DNA from 4 places in the Exiguobacterium sp. PHA03 genome. Region 2 is predicted to be linked to each of the others. Evidence: riboswitches for the same ligand, from Rfam matches in the RefSeq annotation. Region 2 holds a riboswitch; each other region holds the start of a gene.
What was found. Region 2 has a riboswitch for thiamine pyrophosphate ahead of tenA (thiaminase II). Riboswitches for the same ligand answer to the same signal wherever they lie in the genome.
Positions count from the first base shown of each region.

Region 1: it holds a riboswitch for thiamine pyrophosphate, as region 2 does, so the genes downstream of both, thiD (bifunctional hydroxymethylpyrimidine kinase/phosphomethylpyrimidine kinase) here and tenA (thiaminase II) in region 2, are expected to answer to the same signal.
Region 3: it holds a riboswitch for thiamine pyrophosphate, as region 2 does, so the genes downstream of both, Q7C19_RS02610 (thiamine phosphate synthase) here and tenA (thiaminase II) in region 2, are expected to answer to the same signal.
Region 4: it holds a riboswitch for thiamine pyrophosphate, as region 2 does, so the genes downstream of both, Q7C19_RS04735 (ECF transporter S component) here and tenA (thiaminase II) in region 2, are expected to answer to the same signal.

Region 1 covers NZ_JAUTYQ010000004.1:117,875-122,076, reverse strand. Annotated here, with positions in the region: gene Q7C19_RS14430 (murein hydrolase activator EnvC family protein) at 1-292, shown strand, start outside; gene Q7C19_RS14425 (murein hydrolase activator EnvC family protein) at 495-1,772, shown strand; TPP riboswitch at 1,837-1,947, shown strand; gene thiD (bifunctional hydroxymethylpyrimidine kinase/phosphomethylpyrimidine kinase) at 2,064-2,867, shown strand; gene thiM (hydroxyethylthiazole kinase) at 2,848-3,615, shown strand; gene thiE (thiamine phosphate synthase) at 3,605-4,202, shown strand, end outside.
Region 2 covers NZ_JAUTYQ010000001.1:275,851-280,052, forward strand. Annotated here, with positions in the region: gene abc-f (ribosomal protection-like ABC-F family protein) at 1-615, opposite strand, end outside; gene Q7C19_RS01420 (DUF1002 domain-containing protein) at 893-1,774, opposite strand; TPP riboswitch at 1,968-2,074, shown strand; gene tenA (thiaminase II) at 2,148-2,843, shown strand; gene Q7C19_RS01430 (hypothetical protein) at 2,895-3,203, shown strand; gene Q7C19_RS01435 (glycoside hydrolase family 3 protein) at 3,235-4,202, opposite strand, start outside.
Region 3 covers NZ_JAUTYQ010000001.1:508,131-512,332, reverse strand. Annotated here, with positions in the region: gene thiS (sulfur carrier protein ThiS) at 1-56, opposite strand, end outside; gene Q7C19_RS02615 (FAD-dependent oxidoreductase) at 53-997, opposite strand; gene Q7C19_RS02610 (thiamine phosphate synthase) at 994-1,587, opposite strand; TPP riboswitch at 1,670-1,772, opposite strand; gene nagZ (beta-N-acetylhexosaminidase) at 1,829-3,049, opposite strand; gene Q7C19_RS02600 (OsmC family protein) at 3,046-3,471, opposite strand; gene Q7C19_RS02595 (MFS transporter) at 3,662-4,202, shown strand, end outside.
Region 4 covers NZ_JAUTYQ010000001.1:889,008-893,209, forward strand. Annotated here, with positions in the region: gene Q7C19_RS04725 (GNAT family N-acetyltransferase) at 1-932, shown strand, start outside; gene Q7C19_RS04730 (50S ribosomal protein L25/general stress protein Ctc) at 1,224-1,895, shown strand; TPP riboswitch at 1,991-2,090, shown strand; gene Q7C19_RS04735 (ECF transporter S component) at 2,190-2,762, shown strand; gene Q7C19_RS04740 (ABC transporter ATP-binding protein) at 2,759-4,202, shown strand, end outside.

The DNA of each region.
Region 1 (4,202 bases), on a different contig from region 2:
CGTTGCAGCTGCAACAGGAACAGTCATTACAGCATCAGGTGGTGGTCCTTACGGAAACCACATCATGATTGCTCACCAATTAAACGGTAAAACGTACACAACATTGTATGCTCATATGAGCGCACTCAATGCTCACGCAGGTCAACGCGTCAGTCAAGGTGAACAAATCGGTTTACGTGGAAGTACTGGGAATTCAACTGGTCCACACTTACACTTTGAAATCCACGTCGGTGGATACAGCTATAGTGCAACTGGTCCAGCTAGCTCAGTGAACCCAATGACGATGTTTTAAACAGTAAAGAATCGTTGCTTATGCAGCGGTTCTTTTTTTGCGATTTTCAAAAAATAAATGATTATATTACAAAAAAACGTTTTCATTTGAAATGTAAATGAAATTTTTTTGAAACGATTAGGGTGCTATAATCTATTTCAGATATGAGAGAAACTTGAATACTATAATAAAATATGAAAAACATAAGTGAGGAAAACGATATATGCTAAAAAAACTAATTTCTACCATTGTTTTAGGAGCATTACTTATAACAGGAACACAACCAATTGCAGCAGCAACGATCAAAGAAAAAAAGGCTGAAAATGCCGCAGAACAACGTAAATTAGAAAAAGCAATTAAAAAACAAGAGTCGAAAATTTCGAAAGAACAACGTCAAATCAATCGAATCGATGCAGCGATCAACGAAAAGATTTTTCAGATTTCCGAAAAAAATAAACAAATCGAGAAATTGAATTTGCGAATCGATGAATTAAAAGCAGACATCGTTCGCTACGAAGAGATGTTGAAAAAACAAGAAGAACTACTCGGTGATCGTCTACGTGTCTTCCAAGAAAACGATGGAAACTCAATCAAATGGGAAGAAGTCATTTTTGGATCGAAGGATTTAGGTGATTTATTTAGTCGTGTCATGGCAGGGAAAAAAATCGCGGAGCAAGATGATAAAATGATTTCGGATTACATCGCAACCCAACAAAAGCTAGCGGAAGCAAAACAAGCGCTCGTTGAAAAAAAGGCGGAGCAGGTTGAAGAGAAGAAAACATTAATCGAACAAAAAAAAGCGTTGAAAGTTCAAATGAAAGAACGCAGTGCTACGCTTAAAAAATTACGAAAAGGTAAGACGAAGTTTACGACAGAACTTCTAGACGCGAAAGAACTACAAGCCACACTTGAAGCTCAAGAACGTGCGATTGCGGCAGCGAAGGCAGCAGCTAAAGCAGCGGCTGAAAGAGCAGCAGCCGAGAAAGCAGCAGCTGAAAAAGCCGCTAAAGCGAATGCTCAAGCAGCAAAACAAGCAGGTAAGAGTTCAGAATCACCTACTTCAGTTGCCCCACCCGTTGTTTCGAGCGGTGGGAAATTCGTTCGTCCATCTTCTGGTGGCGTATCACAAGGGTTTGGACCAGCAAGCGGTGCGAACGGCTATACGTTCCATAATGGTGTCGATTTCAGTGGTTCGGTCGGCTCACCAATCGTCGCAGCAGCAGCTGGAACGGTCATTACAGCTTCAGGTGGTGGGCCTTATGGAAATCACGTCATGATTTCTCACTTCCTTGACGGGAAAGTCTATACGACAGTCTACGCTCATATGAGTTCATTATCTGTTCATGCAGGACAAACAGTTTCTCAAGGTCAGCAAGTTGGAACACTTGGTAGTACTGGGAATTCAACAGGACCACACTTGCATTTCGAACTACATGTCGGAGGCTATCAGTACAGTGCCTCTTCTCCTCTGAATGCAGTTAATCCATTAGCATACCTATAATTCAAAACGAGCTTCGGCTCGTTTTTTTCTTGCCGCTATGCTACAGTTAAGGCGAAATGAATACTTGAGCAACTAGGGGAGCTGGAGGAATCCGGCTGAGAGGAAAACCAATCTGTTTTCGACCCTATTACCTGAACTGGATAATACCAGCGTAGGAAAGTTGAGCCGAACGAATACCGAAATGGTTGGATAACGATTTCGTATAGCGTCGACTGCTTTTTTACAGCGGTCGACGCTTTTTTTTGTCGGTAACAACTCCCTTACATTGCTCGATGGAAAGGTGAGAAAAATATGAAACATGTATTGACGATTGCGGGATCTGACTCCGGTGGTGGAGCTGGAATTCAGGCAGATTTAAAGACATTTTCGGCATTGGGCGTTTATGGGATGAGTGTTTTGACGGCGGTAACGGCTCAAAATACACTGGGCGTTCAAGCAGTAGAAGAGTTATCATCGGAAATCGTTGATGCCCAATTAGCTTCAATCTTTTCAGATATTCGTGTGGATGCTATCAAAATCGGTATGGTCTCGAATGCACAAACGATTCACGTCATTGCAACACATCTTCGCAAACAGACAGTTCCGATCATACTAGACCCTGTCATGGTCGCAAAAGGCGGGCATGCCCTATTGCGGACGGAGGCAGAGGAAGCACTAATCGCGGAGTTACTGCCACTTGCGACACTCGTCACACCAAATTTACCGGAAGCAGAGCGCTTAACAGGGCAGTCAGTTACTAATCTAGAGGAGATGCGACTGGCGATGCATCAGTTGGCTATGAAGACTGGAGCCGTCTTGCTAAAAGGTGGACATCTACCGGGAGCTGCCACGGATTTATTATGGGACGGGCAAGAGGAATACCGTTTCACATCAGATCGGTTAGATAATCAACATACTCATGGAACAGGCTGTACCTTATCTGCAGCGATTGCGGCACGGATGGCACTTGGAGAAGCTTTACCGGACAGTGTACGTCAGGCCAAGAAGTATGTTACAGAGGCGATTCGTCATGGATTTGCTCTCGGACAAGGGATTGGACCGACACATCATTTTCATTCACTTTGGAGGGATACACATGTTTACGACCATTCTTAAACACAAACCACTCATTCATCATTTGACGAACACAGTCACGATCAATGATTGCGCCAATGTCACACTCGCCGTTGGCGCATCTCCAGTCATGGCGGAGGATATTCGCGAAGTGGAAGAGATGGTTCGACTTGCGCAAGCTCTTGTCTTGAACATTGGAACAATTGATGCAGACATGCAAGCAGCTCAACGACTCGCCGCAAGCGAAGCGAGACGCTTGAACGTTCCGATCATCCTTGATCCAGTTGGAGCGGGAGCTACATCATTGCGTACGTCCTTTTCAAAAGAATTGAGTAGACTCGGATGTACGGTCGTTAAAGGAAATGCTTCAGAAATCAAGACATTGCTTGGGGAGAATGGACGAACAAAAGGAGTCGATGCTGCTAGTGATGAGATCATGGATCGAGAAATCATTCGTGCATTCGCTCGTAAACAAAAGTCCGTCATTGTCGTCACAGGTCCAATCGACTACATCACGGATGGCATGCGCGAAGTGGAACTACAAGTAGGTACGCCGCGTCTCGGAGACGTCACAGGTACGGGGTGTATGACAGCTTCTTTGATTGCGAGTTTTCTTGGTGCAGGATATTCTGCGTTTGAGGCAGCAGTCCACGGAACATTTATCATGGGAAAAGCAGGAGGACAGGCAGCATCAGAAAAAGGTCTAGGTAATTTCAAACGAGAGTTGTTCAATGCAATCAGTCTGATGACGGAGCAAGATTTGATGGAGGTGGTAGAACATGTCAATTGATTATTCCATTTATGCGGTGACAGATCGTCGATATCATCCGGGAGTTGCAATCGAAACGGTCGTTGAAGAAGCGATTTTAGGTGGTGCAACGATTATACAATTACGGGAAAAAACAGCGCAGGGAAAGGAATTCTTCGAACAGGCAGTCCGGTTAAAGAGATTGACGGATCGTCATGATGTTCCTTTGATTATCAATGACCGAATTGATATTGCGTTACTTGTCGGAGCTGGTTTGCATATCGGACAAGAAGATATTCCTCTAACCGCAGCGCGCCGTCTCTTACCGAACACTGTGATCGGCGTATCGGTAGCAACCGTCGCGCAAGCGATTGAAGCAGAACGAGATGGAGCATCTTATTTAGGTGTAGGTTCTCTATTTGCGACGTCATCGAAAGCAGACGCCGACTCGATGTCACACACGATGCTTCAAGCGATTCGCGAAGCCGTGCGCTTACCTTTAATCGGCATTGGTGGAATTACGGCAACGAATGTCGCTTCTCTTCCTATCCCATTAGAAGGATATGCGGTCATCTCGGAAATTTTTGCTAAAGAAGATCGACGACGTGCTGCACAACATATGACAGATG
Region 2 (4,202 bases):
GTCCCGTAAGAATTGTTCTAACCATTCAACGGCAGCTAAATCAAGATGGTTCGTCGGCTCATCAAGGATTAGGAGGTGTGGTTCCATCAGCAACATGCGACCGAGGCAAATCTTCGTTTGCTCACCGCCGCTCAACTGATGGAAAGGGCGAGTGAGTAACGGACGTAAATGTAATCCGTTCACCATGCGCTCGATCTTCGAGTCGAGTAGATAGCCATCTTTTTGTTCGAATGCATTTGTCGCTTCCGCATATCGAACGAGTAGTGCATCCAGATCATCTGGCGCTGTCGCCATCAAAAGCTCCAACTGTTGCATCCGAGAACGGATTGCGAGGATCTCTTCAAACGCCGTCCAAAGGACGTCGAGTCCGGTCATTGTCTCGGCATAAGTGGGAAGTTGTTCCAAGTAGCCAATCGTCAAACCGTTCTTTTGATAGATGACGCCACCGTCCGGTTGGTCAAGGCGAGCAAGTAAGCGGAGTAATGTCGTTTTACCACTCCCGTTTCGTCCAATCAGACCGACACGATCGTGTTCGTTTAAGAAGAGGGAAACGTCCGTTAAAATCGTTTCGCCTCCGAATTGTTTTGTCAGATGTTGAATGTCGCAAATCATCATAATAAGTTGATCCTTTCGCGCGCATTAAAAAAAGGGAGAGCGCAAATAGCACTCTCCCTAGTGTGTGAAAGATGCGCTTTGCTGTATTTTTCAATCATGAAGTTCTAAAAAAGGGCAGACGGGTGCCTTAGAACGCCATTCCATGAAAAATCGCGCGCAACAGATACAATTGTTCCATTAACCAATGTTTGCACGCAGCAAAGTCCATCATTTCACACCACCTTTCGTTTCAGATACAACCAGTTTACCATTATCTTGTTAATTGAGGAAGTCTGAATTATTTGAACACACCAGCAATCGAACTGAAGAAGTCACTCAGACCATCAAATAATTTAGCGAAGAATCCTTTTGTCTCCTCGGACGTTGCAAACGCATGGATGTCTTGACCAGCATTTTTCAGTCCACTCTCGATTTGCCCCCAGTTGATGTTCGCTTGCTCCATTTGATTGAATAGATTCGTCAACCGATCCATCTGTGCATCAGACAGTTGGATGTTGTTGTTTTGAATGACTTGGACGATCAGGTTTTCGATCTCGACTTTTGTTTCCGGTTTTTGATTCGCGATTTCGGCCTTGATCTCATTCATCAAATCAGCGACTTTATCTGTCCCGACTGTCTTCCCGACGTCTGATGTGACCGATAATTCTTGCTGTGCTAAATCTTTCCGTTCGTCACTCAGCTTGATTCCGGTCTCAGCCGAAGTTTGATCATAGGCTTTCATGATTCCTGTCAGTGCCGATGTTCCAGTCACTTTATAAGGAGAAGTGATCGTGATGTCGGCATCTTTGACACCTGCCGTGACGAGAGCGTTCAAATACATATCCTTCGTCACCCACGTGATGTTTTCCGTCGCAACGGAAAGTCCGTCACCTTTTTCCGTCAATTCGATCTTAGCGGATGAATACATGTTGCCGCCCTTTTGTGACTGGGGGATGTTTTTCCCGAGGTATTTTTCTTCGTCTGCAGAGGTTGCGATGATCGGTGTGATACCTTCCGGTGCATTGAGACGTGAAAGCACCCAAGCCTTATCTTTTGCGCCGAGTGACTCACCGAGAGTGACGATCGTCTTATCGACGACCTGCTCGGCGGATGCGGCTGTCGGAAGTAATAAAGCAGAAGCAATAACGGCTGACGCCATGATTTTTGTTGGTGTATGCATAATGAAATCCTCCAATTGTAAGTAACAGAATGAATTATAGTATCAGGTACTAAAATTAGTGTACGAGAACGAAAGAAGTTCGGAATCGGTCTGTAGATGGAGACGATATCCGCCTTCTGACACTCCATAGTATAGCGAAAAGAGGACAACTTGACTTCCACTTTCAGCATGCTATAGTGGATTTGAATCGAATAATGACCACTAGGGGAGTCGGTAGGCCGACTGAGACGAACGAAGACGTTCGGACCCTTTGAACCTGATTAAGTTCGTACTTACGGAGGGAAGTGGCGTCAAGTCTTGTTCTTCTTGCGCCATGCCCGTGTGTTTCGGGGTGGTGTTTTTTTCGTTTCATAAAAACGAGGAGGATGAGATCATGACATTCACACAAGAAATCAAACAAGCAGCACAAGCGTATTGGGACAGTAGTTTTACGCACCCATTCGTTCAAGGAATCGGCGAGGGAACGTTACCGCTCTCGAAATTTCGACATTATGTCATGCAGGATGCGTATTACTTAAAACACTTTGCGAAGATTCAAGCGAAGGCAGCGTCAAAAGCAGATGACTTTGCGACGATCGCGACACTTGCCGAGCACGCGACTTCGACATATGGGGCAGAACTGAGCTTGCATCAATCATTTTTCGAGCCGCTCGGTATCACGGAAGCAGACCTTGAAGCATTTGAACCGGCACCAACGGCATATGCTTACGTCTCACACATGCATCATGCGAGTGAAGGGACGCTTGGTGAGACGATTGCTGCCATCTTGCCATGTTACTGGTTGTATTATGAAGTTGGACAACAATTATTGACGTGTACACCGGATGAAAAAATCTATCAGCAATGGATTGACACATATAGTTCGGAATGGTTCGAAAAGGTCGTCTTTGAACAGATTGCGCGGCTTGATGCGTTGGCGGAACAAGCAAGCCCGACTGAACGAGAGCGGATGAAACGGCATTTCGTGACGAGCTGTTATTATGAGTTGCTGTTTTGGCATATGGGATGGACGGAAGAGACGTTTACGTCGATTTACGAGACGATTCCAGCTCGCCCGGTATCTTCTTAAACCAGTAGATGGTAGAATTAGGAATACCATCTAGTGAAAGTAGGGATTGGAATGGAAATCATAGTCATCGCACTCGTGATCCTCGCGGCATATGTCGTGCAACAGGTGCTCGGAAAAGTGAAAGTTAGATTTGTTGGGTACATCATTCCCATATTGATGGCGGTGTACGGCACATATGCTACGATTCAGAATTTTCAGGTGTTGCTTCAGTTTGGTTTTACAACGGGGAGAACTATCGCAACTGTCCTGGTCGTCGTCCTCTATGCTTCGTTGACTTATTCACTTCATCGTGTCTACGAGCGTGCGAAAGCAGAAACTGAATCTTCATATCAATTATTAAAAGACCGAGGCATCCTTTAAAGGAGTCTCGGTCTTTTGGTGTATCATGTTCTCATTTTTTCCAATTTTTAAAGCCGTCACCGAATTCGAGATGCAGTTGATCGGTAAAGATACCGTTCTGAAAGACCGGCACATCAACTGGTAAGGTGCCTTGCGGTTTGAGCGTTCCGAAGATGGCTCGAATACCGGCAGGAAGATTTGGTCCCGCTGATTTCAGATTGCCTGCTTCGGAGTCCGGTCCGTTCGGATCCCCTTTAAAACCATAGACGAGGACGTGTGCCGGTGCGTCCGGTTGAACGGCGACATCGTATGGATTGCGGAGGCTAAGCAAGACGGATGGTATATCTGTTTGTTTCGCATACCGGAAGATTGAAGCCGGAATCGCTTGTTCTGGTGCAGTAGGCAGTAGTTTGGCACTCGTATTGACGTTTGAACCGACGATGATGTAATCTGCTGCATCGAGTTGTGCCCGTAGTGTCGGGTTTTGGTCGAGCGGTAGCGTAGTAGCCGAGTAATTCGCTGTCGTTACGTGCCAGTTCCGGTTCTTAGACAGGGAAGCAATCGTCTTTTTCATACTGTCCGTTTGATCCGTCGCAGGGGCAATCACAAGAACATTTGCATTTTTTTTCGGCTTGAAGGGTAACGTCCGTTGATCATTTTTCACGAGTGTGACCGCGGCTTCCGTCATCGCGCGTTCTTTTACTTTATGTTCGGGACTACCGACGATTTGGTTCGCTTGCGCGAGTTTATCTGCTAAGGATGTCGTATCCGTCGTGCCATTCCATATTCCGCGTTCTGCCTTCAGCGTCAGGATCCGCTCGACCGATTGATCAATCCGTTCCTCTGACAGACGTCCGTCTTTGACTGCCGCAATCACGTCCTTGAAAATCTGGTCGAGTTTTGTGACATCCTGCTCGGAACGAAGAATCGTTGGCATGAGCGCGATGTCGACACCGGCGTCAAATGTTTTCAGAACGGCTTCTGATTCCGTAAAATTGTCGGCGATCGCCTGCATATTCA
Region 3 (4,202 bases), 230 kb from region 2:
TCAATCGTCTCAATCTGTTCAATGGTGTGGTCGTTGCCGTTAATCGTAATATTCATCGGACTTCCTCCTTTAGGATCAACCGTAATGTGTTTGCCAAGACTTCCGCTGTCGCCGGTGCGAGTAATATGCCATGCCGATGATGCCCCGTCGCTATAAAGATCCGACGGGATGAATCGGCGACTCCGATATATGGCAAGCCGAACTCTGTTTGTGGTCGTACGCCTGACCAGACTTCTTCGATGACAGCATCACGGATCGGTGGATAGAGACGCTCTGCTGCTTGAAGCAGTGACGTGACTCCTGCGACACTAACACCGATCGTCTCGTCGTGCGGTAGTTCGGTCGCACCGATCAATATCCGTCCGTCCGCTTTCGGTACGAGGTAGACGGCGTCATCAAACAGGATCGAGCGTAACGGCTGACCCGCGAGACGGACTGCGAGACACTCCCCTTTGACCCCATATGTCGCAATCGAAATGCCAACTGTATCGAGCAAGGCTTGGGACCCGCGTCCGGCAGCAACCGTCACCGTTCGTCCCGTCCACGTTCCCGTGTTCGACTCAACCCTAATGAAATCATTACTCTCCTCGATTCGCGTGACGTCCACCTGTTCTTCGATTGGTACCCCACGATTTCGTAAGACATGCATCAATGCAGTCGTTAGTCGTCGCGGGTCGATTTGACCGACCGATGGAAATAAGTATTCTTGCCCATTTTGTTTCAATAAAAATGGTTGTTCCCGGTAGCCACAATCGATCCCGGTCTCGCGCGTGAGGCGTCGCGCAAGTAACGGATACAGACGGCGACTTCGCGCGGCAAGCGTATGCAATTCTTCTCTCAGCTCGATGTCCGTCGCAAGCATCCCGGCAGCCGCCCGACTCGTCCCTTGTCCGCATGTTCCGCGATCAAGGACAAGAACGGATTCGTTCTGACAAGCGAGACTGTAAGCAAGCGTCAAACCGATGACTCCACCACCGATGATGATGTGATCCGTCATACCCGTACCCCCTGATAACGCTGAATGGCAGCATGCGGGTCCGCTTGACCGAGAATACCGGATAAGACGGCGATTCCGCTTGCACCGGTCGCTGCGATCTCAGGAATGCGATCAGGAGTGATCCCGCCGATTGCGATGACTGGTTTCGTCGTGAAAGTGACAACTTGCTTCAAGGCATCGATCCCTCGCGGTGGCACGTTTGGTTTCGACGCTGTCGGATAAATATGACCGTAAAGCAGTCGGTCGGCTCCTTCCGCTTCCGCTGCAAGTGCTTCTGCCAGAGAGTGGACGGATTTCCCGATGATGAGATTCGGAAAGTGTCGCCGAACATCGCAGACACGTAAGGAACGTCGCGTCAATTGCACACCGATGCCAGCGACATGGGCGACGTCGACCCGGTCGTGAACGGTTAATTGATCAGACGAATACCCTTTTGCAAGGAGCGCGTCAATCAGATCTAACAATTCTGTTGCCGACAAATTTGGTTCTCGAAGATGAAGCTGATCCGTATATGGTTGAAGCGATTGAAAGGTTTCCACTCCATCGCGTGGATTGATGGATCCCGTCGAAATCAGATGTAGACGCATCATGTTCTTCCTTTCCATACGAAAAAGGACCACTCCCGATGTTGAAGGGAGTGGTCCGAAAATGCGCTGAAGCGCTAAGGATATCTAAGGTTTCGAGCCACTTCCCTCCGCTAGTACGAACTAGATCAGGTTCAAAGGGTCCGGATACTTCCGTCTCAGTCTGCTGCGAGACTCCCCTAGTGCCTTTTCGTGTTTAATTGGCTTGCCCCATTAGTCTAGCATGAGTCGCTTTGCTTCGCTAGTCCTAGTTGAGCGCTTCCACTTGCTGAACAAGCTCCGATTTCGTCGGTCGCTGTTGCTTCTGGCTGTCGGCATAGGTCTGCTTCAGCTTCAGGATCCGCATCACTTTAGCATCGAGCATCTCTGACGACAACGTTTTTTCTTTAACGGCTTGCATCACTTCGGTGTGGACCTTCGGATAGGCACCTGCTTCCGAAAACATCGCCATATCTGCTCCATTGACAAGTGCCTGGCGTGCCGCTTCCGCGAGACCATATCGTTTCGTGATCGCCCCCATGACAAGGTCATCCGTGATGATGACACCCTTGAATCCGAGTTGTTGACGCAAGAGGTCAGTCAAGATCGGCTTCGAGAGCGAAGATGGATTTTGATCGTCATACGCGGGATAGAGAATATGGGCGACCATCACCATCTCGGCGCCCTCTTGAATCGCTTCTTGGAACGGTAACAGTTCCGTTCGCTTCAGTTCTTCCTTTGATGCTGTCACTTTCGGCAAACCGACATGGGAATCGACACTCGTATTGCCGTGACCGGGAAAATGTTTGACGACCGGAATCGTTCCCGTCTCTTGCATCCCATGCATCAGGGCCGTACCGAGAGTCGCGACGGTCTTTGGATCAGCACTTAACGCACGGTCGCCGATGATTGGATTGTTCGGATTGCTATTGACGTCAAGGACCGGTGCGAAGTCCATGTTGAACCCATAAAATCGTGACAGGTGACCGAGCGTACGTCCGACATCTTCCATTTTTGCAGCATCTGCACCTTGCGCCATCCGTTGACTAGTCGGGAGACGTAATCGTTGATCCGGTACCCGGCTGACCCGTCCGCCCTCTTCATCAACCCCGACGAAGGCATACGGTTTTTGGTTCGTTTCTTGAATGGCACGCGTGAACGTCAAGAGTTGATCTTCTGACGTAATATTCCCACCAAGCAGTAAGACCCCACCGATCGCATGCGTCTGCAACAATTTCCGGTCAGCTGCTGAAAGTTCCGTGCCGGCAACTCCGATATAGAGCAATTGATCGATCTTTTCTGACGTCGACATCGCTTCAAGTTGTTGCTTTAATCGTGCTTGTTGTTGTGCTTCCTTTGTCGGCTCAGGCTTTGATTTCTTCGCCTCCGTCGGTTGCTTCGTTGCTGGTTGTGATGGTTTCGTTGGTTCCGTCGTCTCCTGCGCACACCCTGCAAGCAACAGGCAACCGATCAGTGCTACTTTCTTCACAAAGGATCCTCGCTCCGGACACCATTGATGGAATAATAGACGGAAATCTCAGCGTTCAAGGATTGCGAGACCGAACAATATTTATCTTTTGATAACGAGATGGCGCGACGGACCTTATCTTCTGGGAGATCACCTTCAAGCCGGTAATGAATCGAGATCGACGTAAAACGCCGCGGATGATCCTCTGCCCGTTCCCCTTCGATATCCATTTCGAAATGAGTAATCGTCAAGCGCATCTTCTCTAAAATCGAGACGATGTCGATTCCAGTACAGCCGGCAACGGCATGTAGTAGCAGTTCAGTCGGTCGTGGTGCTTGATTTTCGCCACCGTTCTCCGGTGCTGCATCCATCGCAAGATGATGCCCTGATTCCGTCTGTCCACTAAACCCCATCTGTTTGTTCCATGTCACTGTCGCTTGCATCGTTTCCACTCCTTTGTCAGTAGTCTTCATCTGTAGTATACGCAAAAAACAGCAAGCCTGGAAATTCTCACGCTATTTCGAATAATGGTTCTTTTCCCGAATTCTCGCTTTGCGATACCCGACGAAATCGTTTCATGCTATCCTGTTACTCATAGTTTCGCGCGCAAGCGCCAGAATTGAGGAATCATCCATGTCACCTACTACTCGTTTAAGTCGACGCGATTGGCTGTTGATCGCCACGTTGTCGCTCCTGACGTTCGTTCTCGGAACAAGCGAATTCGTCATCGTCGGGATCCTCGCTGAAATCTCCTCAGCTCTTAATATCACGATCGCAACAGCCGGTACGCTCGTCTCGGCATTTGCCATTTCCTTTGCGATTGGTACACCAATTGTAATGTCGCTGACCGGTCACCTGGAACGGCGTCGCCTGATCCTACGTCTGTTACTCGTTTGGGTCTTACTGAACCTTGCCAGTAGTTTTGCTCCAAGTTACGAAGTATTGCTCGCAACCCGCATCCTGACTGCCATCCTGACCGGTGTCTTGATCTCGCTCGCAATGGTCGTCGCAAGCGATGGCGTACCTGTCGCGAAGCGCGGTGTCGCCGTTTCGTTCATTTTTGGTGGTTTTACACTCGCGAACGTCCTCGGTGTTCCGATCGGTACGTTCATCGGTCAACACGCTGGCTTCGCAGCCACGTTTTGGCTGACGACAGTCATGGGAATGATTGCGT
Region 4 (4,202 bases), 610 kb from region 2:
TCGATCAAGATTTACGTGGCCGAATGTGTCAGTTGCTGGATTTGCCACATGTCTCGATGGCCGTCGGCAGCGGTACGCTCGCCAATGATATTGTCGCGCAACAACTCACTGGACATGGATTGATCCTGAACGGCGGCGAGTTCGGTCAACGCTTGATTGATCACGCGTCACGTGCCGGCAAGTCCTTTGATGTCCATACGCTTCCCCCCGGTCACCCGATCGACTTGAAGCAACTCGCTCATCAATTGAGGCAAACGGCATACAACTGGATCTGGTTGACGCATTGTGAGACGTCAACGGGTGTTCTCTATGATCTTGATGCAGTAAAAGTGCTGTTAGATCAACGAACCGCACTCGTCGTCGATGCGATCAGCGCTGTTGGAACCGGACGTTTCTCATACGCTGGTTGCAAATTCGTCACGACTGTTTCCGGGAAAGCGATTGGTGGTTTACCGGGTCTTGCGTTCATTGGTCACGCAGATCGCGTCCTACCTTCTCTCTGTATTCCCCGTTATCTGGATTTAGGACTCTATGCGGAAGGGGTTGCCTTTTCCGGCTCGTCGAACCTGTTGCTTGCCTGTCAGGCAGCGCTTGATGCCCTCGATCTTAATCAAGCAGCAATCAAGATGACCTATCTCGAACAAGCCGTCCGCGCAACTGGATTCCAACTCCTCGCACAACAAGAAGCACAAGCGCCGGGAATACTGACGATCGTTCATCCGTCCGCAACCGCTTTAGGCGACGCTCTGCGCATTCAGGGGTATCACGTCCAGTACGAAAGCGACTATCTCGTTTACAATCAGTGGCTGCAAATTTCGACGATGGGACAGACGACGATGCGGCAAATTGAACGCCTCGTTCGTGTTTTAGTTCGTGAAAATCAACGAATCATCATAAAGAATGAAAAAAACGAAAGACCTCTTAACCCCTGATTTCAAGCGGTTTGGAGGTCTTTCGACTTCAAAAAGATAAAAAAAGAGGTTTATGGATTTAAAACATAGGGGTATAAACTCATTAGCACCGCATCAAACCGGTGACTTACTCACACATGTTTCTCAATATCAGCGTAATGACCTGGGAGAGAAATGCAAAGTCACGAAAGCGTCAGATTCATGAGAGTCTGAAACCGATTGTCTTAGCATGATTCATATTGTTCAGGATTCGTCCTGCTCCTACATTCATTACCTTTTGAGGGCTATACCAAATTCAAGGGGGAAATGAACATGTCAGTTAATTTAACAGCCGAAAAACGCGAGGTACGTCCACGCTCACTCCGTAAACAATTGCGTCATGAAGGAAAAGCTCTTGGCGTCGTGTATGGTTACAAAGTGGAAAGTACACCAATCGCATTTGAAGAAAAAGAATTGCTTAAAATCGTCCGAGAAAACGGTGAAAACGTCTTGATTTCACTCAAACTCGACGGTAAAAATATTAACGTCTTGATCAATCGCCGTGATATGGATGTCTTCACACCAACAGTCGATCACGTTGAATTCATCGCCGTGAAAATGGATGAAGAAACAGAAGTCGAAGCAGACGTTGTACTTGTTGGCGAAGCAGCCGGTGCAAAAGTTGGTGGTTTCCTATCACAAACACTCTTTAAAGTAACAGTCGCCGCTACACCAGATAAATTACCAGAGAACGTCGAAGTCGACGTCACGAACCTCGAAATCGGCGATTCGATTTCTGTAGCCGATCTTCCAGAACAAAAAGATTTCCGCATCGTTACAGAAGGCGATATTCAAGTCGCAGCTGTCGTCGAATCGACACTCGAGCAGGATCTTGAAGAAATCGAGGAAGCAGAGGCACAAGCAGAAGCTGGCGAAGACAACGAAGCGGAAGCAACAGAAGCGTCTTCAGAAGAAACAGCTGAAGAGAACGAAGACAATAAATAAGTCGTTTAACGATACGCCCTTTGCGGCGTATCGTTTTTTTGTGTCTTGACAACAGACGCTGGATTGCCTAAAGTGAACAGCGTATCACCTATTACCATATCCACTAGGGGAGCCCAATTGGCTGAGACGATTCACTTCGGACCCTTCGAACCTGATCTAGTTCATACTAGCGTAGGAAAGTGGAGCGATCACATCCAATGACTCCTGCTGCGCGCAGTTTTTCTGAGGACCGCTCTCTTTTTTACGGAGGGCGGTCTTTTTGGCGTCTCCCCCATTCAAAGGAGGACGTATCTAATGCAACACTGGAAAATGAAAGAAATCATGGTCATGATGATGCTCGCCGTCGCTTGCGGCGTCATCTATCTTGGTTGGTCAACACTCTGGTTGCCGATCTCAGCGATCTTCGGTCCTGTCGGTGCCAACTGGATGTTTGGCATCTGGATCATTGCGAGTCCGCTCGTCGCAGCAATCATTCAAAAGCCAGGTGCCGCTTTAATTGCGGAAGTCGTCGCGGCAGCCGTCGAACTGTTCACAGGTAGTCATTTTGGTTTATCCGCTCTTCTGATCGGAGTCTGCCAAGGACTTGGTGCGGAACTCGTCTTCGCGATGACGCGTTACCGTCGTTATGACACATGGACCTTGATGTTATCGGGTGTCGGAGCCGCGATTGGTAGCATCGTTTATAGTCTAATCGCGAACGGATTCGGTTACTACACAACGACGACGTTGCTTGCGACAACTGGCTTACAATTGATCAGCGGCGCATTACTCGGTGGCTTGCTTGCAGCCATTCTCGTCCGTCGCCTTGTTGCGACTGGTGTCTTGAACGGGTTTGCGGCAGGACGTGCGAAACGAGAAATCGCATGATTACTGTCGACGACCTCAGCATCCGCTATCCCGGTCAGATGAAATCGGTGCTCAATCATGTATCGCTGACGATTGAGCAAGGGACGACCCTTCTGCTCGGACGAAGTGGTAGTGGCAAGACGACATTACTTCATGCCCTTGCCGGACTGACACCGGAAACGATTGAAGTCGAACAGACTGGTACCGTTACCCGGTCCGGTTCGGTCGGAATCTTGTTTCAAAATCCAGAAGAACAGTTCTGCATGGAGACGATCGGACGCGAAATCGCTTTTAGTTTAGAAAATCGCTCGATTCCGCGCGTGGAGATGGATGAACGAATTGAACGCTTACTCGCACTCGTCGGTCTCCCCCTCCCCTTCTCGACACCGATCGCGAGTCTATCCGGTGGAATGAAACAGCGTCTCGCGCTCGCAGCGGTCCTAGCACTTGAGCCGACGATCTTATTACTCGATGAACCAACGGCTCAGATTGATCCAATCGGACAACATGAGCTGATGGCGTTGATTTTTCGGATTCAAAAAGAACACGATTTAACGATCGTCTTGATCGAACACCAACTCGATGTCTGTTTGTCGTACGTCGACCAGGTCGTCTTGCTTGAGGACGGATCGATTACTGCGACAGCAGATCCACGGGATCTGTTCCCCCAGGATTACAAAGAGCTTCAAACGAAAGGTATTGCCGTTCCCTCTTTGTATCCGTATACGTTAGAGACATTACCCATAGATGGACCGCAAGCGGCGCGACTTCATGTGCCTTCCCCCGTCGCTACAGCTGGTCGCTCTTTATTACACGTCTCTGCATTATCGACGAAAGCACCATATCCGCTGACCGATGCGACATTTTCCCTGCAGACAGGAGAATGGGTGATGCTGCTTGGGGCAAATGGATCCGGGAAAAGTACATTGCTTGCGACACTCGGGCGGTTGCTTCCCAATCGTGGAACGTATCAGCTCCAGGGACGTCCGGTTCATCGTTACTCCCGGCGTCGCTTTTATGAGCACGTTGGCTATGTCTTTCAACAACCGGATCTGCAGTTTCTTAAGCTGACGGTCGAAGCGGAAATCGACTGGAGCCACCGGGCAGCGACGAACGTTAAGCGCGCGGCGTTGCTCGAACGGCTGGAACTGACATCTGTCAAACAGCAGTCACCACTTGCTCTTAGTACGGGGCAACAACGACGGCTCAGCGTCGCAACGATGCTCGGACAAACGAAAGACTTATTGTTGCTCGATGAACCGACCTTCGGACAAGATGGATTGACGACACGACGCTTAATGGAACAGTTACAGATGGAACAACAGAACGGTACGACACTCGTCATGGCGACGCATGATATGGAGCTCGTCGCCCGGTATGCGGATCGTGTCCTCGTCATGGAGCAAGGACGGATTGCTTTTGACGGTCGCCCAAGCAAGTTATTCGCTGACGTTCCATTAC